3 regions of the Lysinibacillus sp. GJ-1 genome follow, and region 2 is predicted to be linked to each of the others. Evidence: predicted binding sites of a transcription regulator. Region 2 holds the regulator's gene; each other region holds the start of a gene.

Region 1 (3,293 bases), 900 kb from region 2:
TGACACGGCAACCGGTGAAGATTTCTTATACGCTAACATTGGAGAACAAATGACGGATAGTGTTTTCACCCGCTCTTTTTCAGCTTTACTAGTAGCGAGCATTTTGGCAAAAGATAGTGAACTCCTTATTTTAGATGACGCAAGCTTACAATCTTTCTTTAAAAAAATAGGGCGTTATTTGTTACTTGAAAATGATACAAGAGGTTATATAGAAGGTAAAGGCTGGGCACACAGTGTTGCACACGGAGCAGATTTAGCGGCAATAACAATTAAACATCCGAAGTTTGATTTGCAACACGCTCCTTCTATTTTACATGCATTCAAACTAGTAACTTGGAAAGATGTTGTTTTTATCAACGACGAGGAAGAACGCTTAGTCAATATAATTGAAGCATTATTAGCAAGGAATTATTCTGAGGAAGCACTATCCGAATGGGTAGAGCAAGTTTTTGATAAATTCGAAATGCATTTAGTAACACAAGGCTATAATCAACGCTTTTTTAGTGGGCGTACTTGTACATTGAACGCAATGAAGACTTTGTATTTCGCGTTAAAAATGAATAACCTAGCACCAAAACTTCAAAACACACTGTATTTGCAAATTGCAAAGTGGTTGAAGCTCGGTTCCTAAATGAAGGACAGAACATCCAACGCATTTGGATGTTCTTTTTTTCGAATACTAATATACTAATATTTGTTAATTTTTCAAATCGTTTAATTATGTTAACATAATTTCAACAATGTTCCAATATACCCCTTTATAATCATCCCTTACATAGAAAATTTATCCTTTCAGGTACCTAAAACCGACTTTTCTTATACTCCTTTTTTAGATAAAACGCAACTAAAATGTATCAAAAACACAGTCGCATCATGGACTTTATTACAAAACATCGTCTAAAATGTGAAATGATAATTTTCACAAAAAATTTGTTTACTTAGTTAAATACGACAAACGCAGTATTTTCAACGTTTATACAGTGTTAATTTAACAAAACCTTAAAATACCAATAGTAAAATAGCTTTTTTTGTTCAAAAAATGTTCATAATCACCCCCTATTCATTATCAGTTCTATAATTAAATATTTTTTTTTCTGGTGCTGCGGGCGTATAATCCTATATGCAAACAAAGACATGATGCGACCATCTACATTGAAGAATTGTCCATTTTATGGTGCATACATCATCATGTTTGTGAACGCTTGCAAAAGACCAATCATTTACTAGACTTAATGCTTCATATTGAACCATGCCATTGTCATTGTTAATGCAAACGTATTTGATTGGTACATCAGATAAAAGAGGTGACCTCAATACCCACTATTTATAAATGTGAATCAATACTACTACACATGAAATTTATGAATAGCCGTTTTATAGAAAGGAGTCAAACATGAATAAAAAATTTAGCTTAATGTTATTAGCATTTGGCGCTATCGCAATCCTTTCTGGTTGTGAACCATTAACTGTTTTCAATCCAAAAGGACCAAATGCTCAAACATTATCAAACACAATTATTTTATCCATTATTACAATGGCAGTTATTTTACTAGTCGTGTATGTGCTTTTTGCATTTATGCTAACAAAATACCGTGCATCAAAAGCTTCTGCCGATTATGAGCCACCTCATGAAGAAGGTAGTCATGTACTAGAAATTACATGGACAGTTATTCCTATTATTATCGTAGCATTCCTAGCAATTGTTACTGTAAAAACTACTAGTACGGTAGAAACAACACCAGAAGGTTATGACAATAAAGAACCACTAGTTATCTATGCAGCATCTTCAAACTGGAAATGGCACTTCAGCTATCCAGAGCAAGGTATTGAAACTGTGAACTATGTAAACATTCCAACAGATCGTCCTATTGAATTCAAACTGTATTCATTCGGACCAATTACAAGTTTCTGGATTCCACAGTTAGCGGGTCAAAAATATGCGATGAGTGACATGTTAACAACTATTCACCTTGCAGCTGATGAAGTTGGCTCATTCATGGGACGTAACTCAAACTTTAATGGTCGTGGATTTGCGGAAATGGAATTTGAAGCACAATCTATGACACAAGCAGACTTCGATCAATGGGTTAAAGACGTAAAAGCGAACGAAAAACCATTAACTGAAGAAAAATTCAAAGAATTATTAGCAGCTGAACATGTAGGTCGTTCAAGCTACTCTTCTACTCACTTAGATTTCAGCCCTGCACCAATGGCACATGGTGATATGGATATGGGGGGTATGGACCATGGTGACATGGACATGTCTGACGAAGATATGAACCATGAAAATATGGACCATTCCAAAAAAGATGCCGAAACACATTCACACTAATTTCCAAATTTGAAAGGAGCGCATCCTATGAGTATGGAAGAATTATTCCATCCACTGCAAGAACCGATGATTTTAGGCGCAGCTATTAGTATCGTAGTTGGTGCAGTAGTTGTCGTAACAGGCCTTACGTATTTTAAAAAATGGGGCTACTTCTATAAAAACTGGCTATCAACAGTCGATCATAAAAAAATCGGTATTATGTATATCGCCGTTGCACTTTTAATGCTATTCCGCGGTGGTATCGACGCACTTTTAATGCGTGCACAAACAGCAGTCCCTGATAACGGACTACTTGATGCACAACACTATAATGAGATTTTCACTACGCACGGTTTAATCATGATTTTATTCATGGCGATGCCATTTGTTATCGGTTTAATGAACATCGTTATTCCATTACAAATCGGTGCACGTGACGTTGCGTTCCCACGTCTAAACGCTGTCAGCTTCTGGGCATTCGCAGCAGGTTGTGGTTTACTGAACCTATCATTCATTATTGGTGGTTCACCAGATTCAGGTTGGACAGCTTACTTCCCATTAGCGGGTACAGAATTTAGTCCAACTGTTGGGAACAACTATTATTCTTTAGCACTACAATTATCAGGTATTGGTACGTTATTGACTGGTGTTAACTTCATCACGACTATCTTTAAAATGCGTGCTCCTGGTATGACTTTAATGAAAATGCCAATGTTTACTTGGTCAATTTTAATTACAAACGTTATTATCGTATTTGCATTCCCAGTATTAACTGTAGCACTTGCATTAATGATGTTAGACCGTCAATTCGGTACAAAATTCTTTGCGATGACAGATGGCGGTATGGACATGCTTTGGGCCAACCTATTCTGGGTTTGGGGACATCCTGAAGTTTACATCGTTATTCTTCCTGCCTTCGGTATTTTCTCTGAAGTCATTGCAACATTTGCTCGTAAAAACTTATACGGTTACAAATCAATGG
Region 2 (3,293 bases):
CTATCAAGGTAAAAAAGAGTCTATCCCGCTTACAATTATGTGGGGCGTTTTAGGTTTCTTCCTTGTATTCTTCGGTCAAATGATTGGAGCGGCTATTGAAATGGCTGTTTTTGGAATCGAGGGTGGCTCACAAAACACTGCTGATATCGTAGCGATAGCTAAAGGTGCACCCATTGCCATTTTAGCGATTGTTGTCTTTGGTCCCATTTTAGAGGAATTTGTCTTCCGTCGCGTTATTTTCGGCTCACTTGTTCAAACGACGAATTTCTGGGTGGCGGCCATTGTTAGTGCTATTTTCTTCGCACTGATTCATTTTGATTTTTCACACATCCTGTTGTATACCATTTGTGGTTTAATCTTTGCTTTCCTATACCACAAAACAAAACGGATATGGACATCAATTATCGCGCACATTATGCTAAATGGCTTTGTAACGCTTATCCAATTAAACGCTGAACCGTTGCAAAAGTTTTTACAAGAACTGCAAAAAATGCAATAAAAAAAGCTGGATGTGATCATCACATCCAGCTTTTTAAATTAGTCATTCATTTCTTCTATTTGTCGTTTTTGCTCAGCCAACAAACGCTCCACTTGCTCACGTTCTGCTGCTATCCGTTCTTCCTCTAACTGCATTGCTTCAGCTTGTAAAAATTTACGATAGCCCCTGCGCGCTATAATAATACTAATCTCATAAATTACAAATAGCGGAATTGCTACAATAACATTTGAAATAAAGTCGGGTGGTGCAAGGAATACCGCTATCACAACTAACACGAAATATGCATATTTTCTGAACTTCACCATTAATTCAGGATTTAATATACCTAAACGTGCTAAAAATAACGTTACAACAGGTAACTGAAAAACGATTCCGAAAGGCATAACTAGGCGAAACAAAAATGAAAAATATGCGTTAATTCCTATTGTTTGTTTGATTTCTAAATCCGCAGATAAGCCCATCATAAAATGCATAACATATGGGAACAACACAAAATAAGAAAATGATGCACCTGCTATAAATAGAATAAACGAATAAGGAATATATTTTAAAGTAGCCTTACGTTCTGTCTCATGTAAACCTGGTGTGATAAACAACCAAATTTGATGAAGAAGCAATGGTGAACTTAAAACGAACGCTACAAAAACCGTCACTTGTAGGTAAATAACAAGAGGATCGGTCACATTAAACGCGTTTAAAGTTAGTTGCTCTGCTTCTTTACTATATTGAATATATTTAATAATTGGTTCAGCTAGATAAAAGCCAACAATAAGTGCAATAACAAAGAAAACAGCACAAATAAAGAGCCGTTTCCTTAGTTCTACTAAATGCTCTGTAACAGTTAATTCTCTTGGATTCATATTAAATTGACATCCTTAACTTACTTAACGTTATCATTTTCTTTATGTTCAATTACTTTCTTTTTTGCATCATCATCGTCATCAGCTAGACCTTTTGTTGCATTTTTAAATTCGCGAAGTGTAGAACCCATAGCTTTACCTAGCTCTGGTAATTTCTTTGGTCCGAAAATTAAAATTGCAACCACACCGATAATAACTATACTAACTGGTGTAATAGCACTTAAGTGCACAACCATTACAGCCACCTCCTCTTATATATATATCATTTTAACTTAAATTTTTAGGTTTGGCGAATTTATTTAGATAGTTTGAACGCCATCAATTGTAACTGTTTACAAAATTGTGAATGCACTTATTTATCGCTATTTCTTATTAAATAAATAAGCGCTTGCAATTCAACTGATAAATCTATTGTTAATAATTTCATAGAATCGGGTACAGTAATTCGCTCTGGTGTAAAGTTTAAAATACCTTTTGCGTCCATTGCAGCTAAGCGATCCGCCATCTTCTGAGCAGAGCGTGAAGATACTGTTAAAATAGCTAGGTCTGCCCCGTATTCAGCATACTTTTCTTCTAGTAAATCGGGATGATACACAGGAATATTGCTGATCATTTTCCCTTCCTTAGGCGCCTTCGAATCAAATGCCACCACAATGTGCGTATTATGATTTTTCTGGAAATTATACTTTAAAAAGGCATTACCTAAGTTCCCCACACCGATTAATGCTACTTTTGTTGTTTCATGCTGATCTAGTGTTTGACTAAAAAATGTCAATAGATGTTGTACATCGTAGCCATATCCCTTTTTCCCAAGCGCACCAAAATAAGAGAAATCACGACGAATCGTTGCAGAGTCGATTTTCATCGCTTCGCTCAATTCCTTCGATGAAATACGTTCCATTCCTTCTTGCGCAAAGTTTTGGATAAATCGATAGTAAAGAGGAAGTCTTTTAGTTGTGGCTTGTGGAATTTTCACTTCTTGTTTCAAACTTTTTCCTCCTTATAAACACATCAAATCCACAGAAGTGCATTTGAATATTCTTTTGAAACATGCTTATACAAATCAATTACATCACTGTGTAATTGCGTCCAGATATTTTCCAAGCTTATGCGGTAATCTGTGACATCCACTGGTGGATTTCCCTTTAGTTAACGGCGTTTTTTACGCCACTAACTAAAGAGAAATCGTTTCAATCTTACATGACAGCTTGGAATAAGTAAAGCACTGACATTGCAAGCAAATCCCTCATCATTTACACTAAGAATGAATTGAGGTGTCAAGAATGATTGTATTACAAGTCAATCAACTATATAAATCCTTTATTGCCGATGAAATTTTAAGTGGCGTAAAACTAGAAGTTCAACATCGTGATCGTGTCGCATTAGTAGGACGTAACGGTGCTGGTAAATCCACTTTACTAAAAATCATTGCTGGTCAATTGTCATATGATGCTGGCGATATTATCATTCCAAAAGGTGTACAAGTCGGCTATTTGGAACAACATGCTGGACTAAATTCTACGTTGTCAATTTGGGACGAAATGATGACAATTTTCGAACCGCTTCTTTCACAAGAAAAAGCATTACGTTCCCTTGAACAACAAATGGCTAATCCAGCCGTTTACGATAACTCTGACATGTATACAAAGATAATGTCCGAATATGACCAATTACAACATGATTTTAAAGATGCAGGTGGCTATCAGTACGAGTCTGATACACGCTCTGTTCTTCATGGAATGCAATTTTACCCAGAGGATTATGAAAAACCAATAAGCTCCTTGTCAAGGGGCCAGCGAACTCGTCTAGCTCTTGCTAAGCTGCTACTAAGCAAGCCCGATTTATTAATTCTCGATGAGCCTACCAACCATTTAGATATTGAAACGCTATCTTGGTTAGAGAATTATTTAAAAGGCTATGAAGGCGCTATTTTA
Region 3 (3,293 bases), 110 kb from region 2:
TTATAATCCTACATCTGGGCGAGAAGTGTTTAAAAAGCATCTACCAGAAGTATTGGAGAAACTAGAGGTAGCAGGCTATGAGACATCTTGTCACGCAACAACTTGTGAAGGTGATGCAATAGAGGCAGCAAAAAATGCAGTAGAACGTGGATTTGATATTATCATAGCAGTTGGTGGCGATGGGACGTTAAATGAAGTTGTTTCTGGTGTAGGCCAATTCGAAAAACGTCCGAAAATTGGTCTAATTCCTATGGGGACAACGAACGATTTTGCACGTGCTGTCCATATACCACGAAATATTGATGAAGCCGTTGATATTATTATTAAAGGCGATACCTTACCAGTTGATGTTGGATTGTTAAATGGAGAACGCTATTTCATCAATATTGCTGCTGGAGGACGTATTACTGAGCTAACGTACGAAGTACCTAGCAAAATGAAAACAATGCTTGGACAGCTTGCCTACTATTTAAAAGCAGTTGAAATGATTCCATCTATTAAGGCATCACATATGCGTATTGAATATGATGGTGAAGTATTCGATGGCGATGCCATGATGTTTTTATGTGGCTTAACGAATTCAGTAGGAGGCTTTGAAAAGCTTGCACCAGATGCGAGCATAAACGATGGCTACTTCACATTAATAGTATTAAAAAAAGTAAGCTTGCCAGAATTTATTCAACTTGCAGCAATGGCTTTACGAGGCGAGCATTTAAAGGATGATCGCGTTATTTATAAAAAAGCAAGTGTCGTAAAAGTAACGACGGATAGTGAAGTTCATTTAAATCTAGATGGTGAATATGGTGGAGATGCGCCTGCGACTTTTGAAAACTTAAAACGCCATATTGAAATTTTTGTACCAATTGAAGATATTCGTGAGGAAGACCGTATTTAGATTAACAAAAAGCGTAAATTTTATTTTATAAATTTACGCTTTTTTTATTGTATTTTTTGAAAACCCCTTGCTATGCGAGGGGTTCTAAAGAGCTTCTAGCTATGGACAAGAAAAATCCCCAGCCGTACAATAAATTCAGGTCTGGTCAACCGACTTCGTACGAAAGGGGATCCAAATGGATAATAAAAGTTTAGCACACACAACATGGAATTGTAAGTATCACATCGTCTTTGCGCCAAAATATAGAAGGCAGATTATTTATGGACAAATTAAAGTAGATGTAGGTAGAATTCTTCGCCAGTTATGTGAAAGAAAAGGAGTAGAAATTATAGAAGCAACAGCCTGTCCTGATCATATTCATATGTTGGTAAGTATTCCACCAAAATTAAGTGTTTCATCGTTTGTGGGTTATTTGAAAGGGAAAAGTAGTTTAATGATATTCGACCGACATGCGAACCTGAAATACAAATATGGAAACAGGAAGTTTTGGTGTCGCGGATATTATGTAGATACAGTAGGAAGAAACAGAAAAATCATTCAGGAATATATAAAAAATCAATTACAAGAGGATATTCTTGAGGATCAAATGAGCATGAAAGAATTCATTGATCCATTTACAGGAGAAGAAATAAAAGCAAAAAAGCGAAAATGATAAAACCACTTTAGTGGTAGCGTGAAAACGGAGTGCGGTTGGCGGACCTTTCAGTGTGTCTTTAGACATGGTACTAGTACCCCAGCGTTTCACGCGTAGAGCAAACCACCAGTTAGACTGGTGGTTCTGATTTTATTTCCATATAATGAAGGGTTGTGAACGAATTAAGAAAAATGTTTGGCAAATGTGCGTATATTACTTGAACAAAATTTGAAACCTTTATAATAGTAGAAATATCGGACCATTATAAAGGTTTTTTCGTTGGAATAGTGGAAAATATGGGTATGGGAAAGGGAAAGGAAGTGGTGCAGTTGTATAAGTCACAGGAAAAAAAGCTTATTTGGTTAAGTTTTGGTGTTGCAATTATCATGCTACTTTCCATACTTGGAAGAATATTTGGAAGTTAGGAGGGCAATGAGATGATTAATGAATCAGCAGTCTTTTGGAGTCGTGCGTTAACGGAGCTTACGTTATCATTCCACATCATTTATGCAACGATTGGTGTCGGTGTGCCGTTAATGATCATGATTGCACAATGGACTGGATATAAAAAGAATGATGAACATTATATTTTGATGGCGCGACGTTGGGCACGGGGTTTCGTCATTACCGTTGCTGTAGGAGTCGTAACAGGAACAGCTATTGGATTGCAATTATCGTTACTATGGCCGAATTTTATGCAACTTGCAGGGCAAACGATAGCATTACCGCTCTTTATGGAAACCTTTGCATTTTTCTTTGAAGCCATTTTCTTAGGAATTTATTTATATACATGGGATCGCTTTGATAGCCAGAAAAAGCATATGTTACTCCTAATACCTGTTGCAGTTGGTGCATCCATGTCAGCTGTCTTTATCACAATGGTAAATGCCTTTATGAACGCACCTCAAGGCTTTGATATTGTGGACGGACAGCTTGTAAATATTCAACCATTTCTAGCAATGTTTAACCCGGCTATGCCAACAAAAGTTGCGCATGTTCTCGTTACAGCCTATATGACATCAGCATTCGTCTTGGCAGCCATTGCAGGTTACCGTATGCTCAAAGGCTCAGATCATGTTTACCATAAAAAGTCTCTATTTTTACTGATGAAAATCGGTTTAGTTTCATCAATTGCAGCAGCAATTATAGGCGATTTCTCAGGTAAATACTTAGCGGAATACCAACCAGAAAAATTAGCAGCGGCTGAATGGCATTTTGAAACAACAGATAAAGCTTCATTGGTTTTATTCGGTGTATTGGATGGCGAGGAAGTTAAGTATGCCATCAAGGTTCCTTATGCTTTAAGTATACTAGCACGCAATAATCCAAATGCAGAAGTTATTGGTTTAGATCAATATGCGGAGGAAGACAGACCACCACTTTATATACACTATCTTTTTAATATTATGGTCTTTATCGGCATGTTTATGGTATTAGTGTCTTTCCTTTACGTAGTAGGGAAACCACGAGGTTGGCGCTTTATTCATGCACGATGGTTTAGATGGATTATTGTAGCAGGTGCTCCACTGTCAATTATTGCGATTGAAGCCGGTTGGTGGCTTGCGGAAGTTGGACGTCAACCGTGGATATTATACGGTATTATGCGCACACCAGAAGGCGCTACAACGAGCGATCATGTAGATTTAATGATGCTGTTATTCACAGGTGTGTATACTGTACTTGGAATAGGAAGTACAGTCGTATTAGTTCGTATGTTTAAAAAGAATCCGATTGAACGTGAAATTGAAGATCGGCATACAGAAA

What was found. Region 2 encodes Rex, which represses fermentation and respiration genes when NADH is low (regulators of the CRP and FNR family bind a similar motif). Its sites were predicted from a motif close to TTGTGAAATATTTCACAA; they were not measured.
Region 1: qoxA (cytochrome aa3 quinol oxidase subunit II) is a predicted target of Rex. The motif match lies at 1,193-1,210, and genes of this name have one in related genera.
Region 3: LO754_RS20605 (cytochrome ubiquinol oxidase subunit I) is a predicted target of Rex. The motif match lies at 1,701-1,718, and genes of this name have one in related genera.

The regions. Positions count from the first base shown of each region.
Region 1 is NZ_CP088912.1:3,338,023-3,341,315, forward strand. It holds gene LO754_RS16560 (DUF2785 domain-containing protein) at 1-631, shown strand, start outside; gene qoxA (cytochrome aa3 quinol oxidase subunit II) at 1,394-2,332, shown strand; gene qoxB (cytochrome aa3 quinol oxidase subunit I) at 2,360-3,293, shown strand, end outside.
Region 2 is NZ_CP088912.1:4,242,380-4,245,672, forward strand. It holds gene LO754_RS21070 (CPBP family intramembrane glutamic endopeptidase) at 1-499, shown strand, start outside; gene tatC (twin-arginine translocase subunit TatC) at 538-1,359, opposite strand; gene LO754_RS21080 (twin-arginine translocase TatA/TatE family subunit) at 1,380-1,595, opposite strand; gene LO754_RS21085 (redox-sensing transcriptional repressor Rex) at 1,712-2,347, opposite strand; gene LO754_RS21090 (ABC transporter ATP-binding protein) at 2,643-3,293, shown strand, end outside.
Region 3 is NZ_CP088912.1:4,129,832-4,133,124, reverse strand. It holds gene LO754_RS20615 (diacylglycerol kinase) at 1-895, shown strand, start outside; gene tnpA (IS200/IS605 family transposase) at 1,071-1,547, shown strand; gene LO754_RS20605 (cytochrome ubiquinol oxidase subunit I) at 1,967-3,293, shown strand, end outside.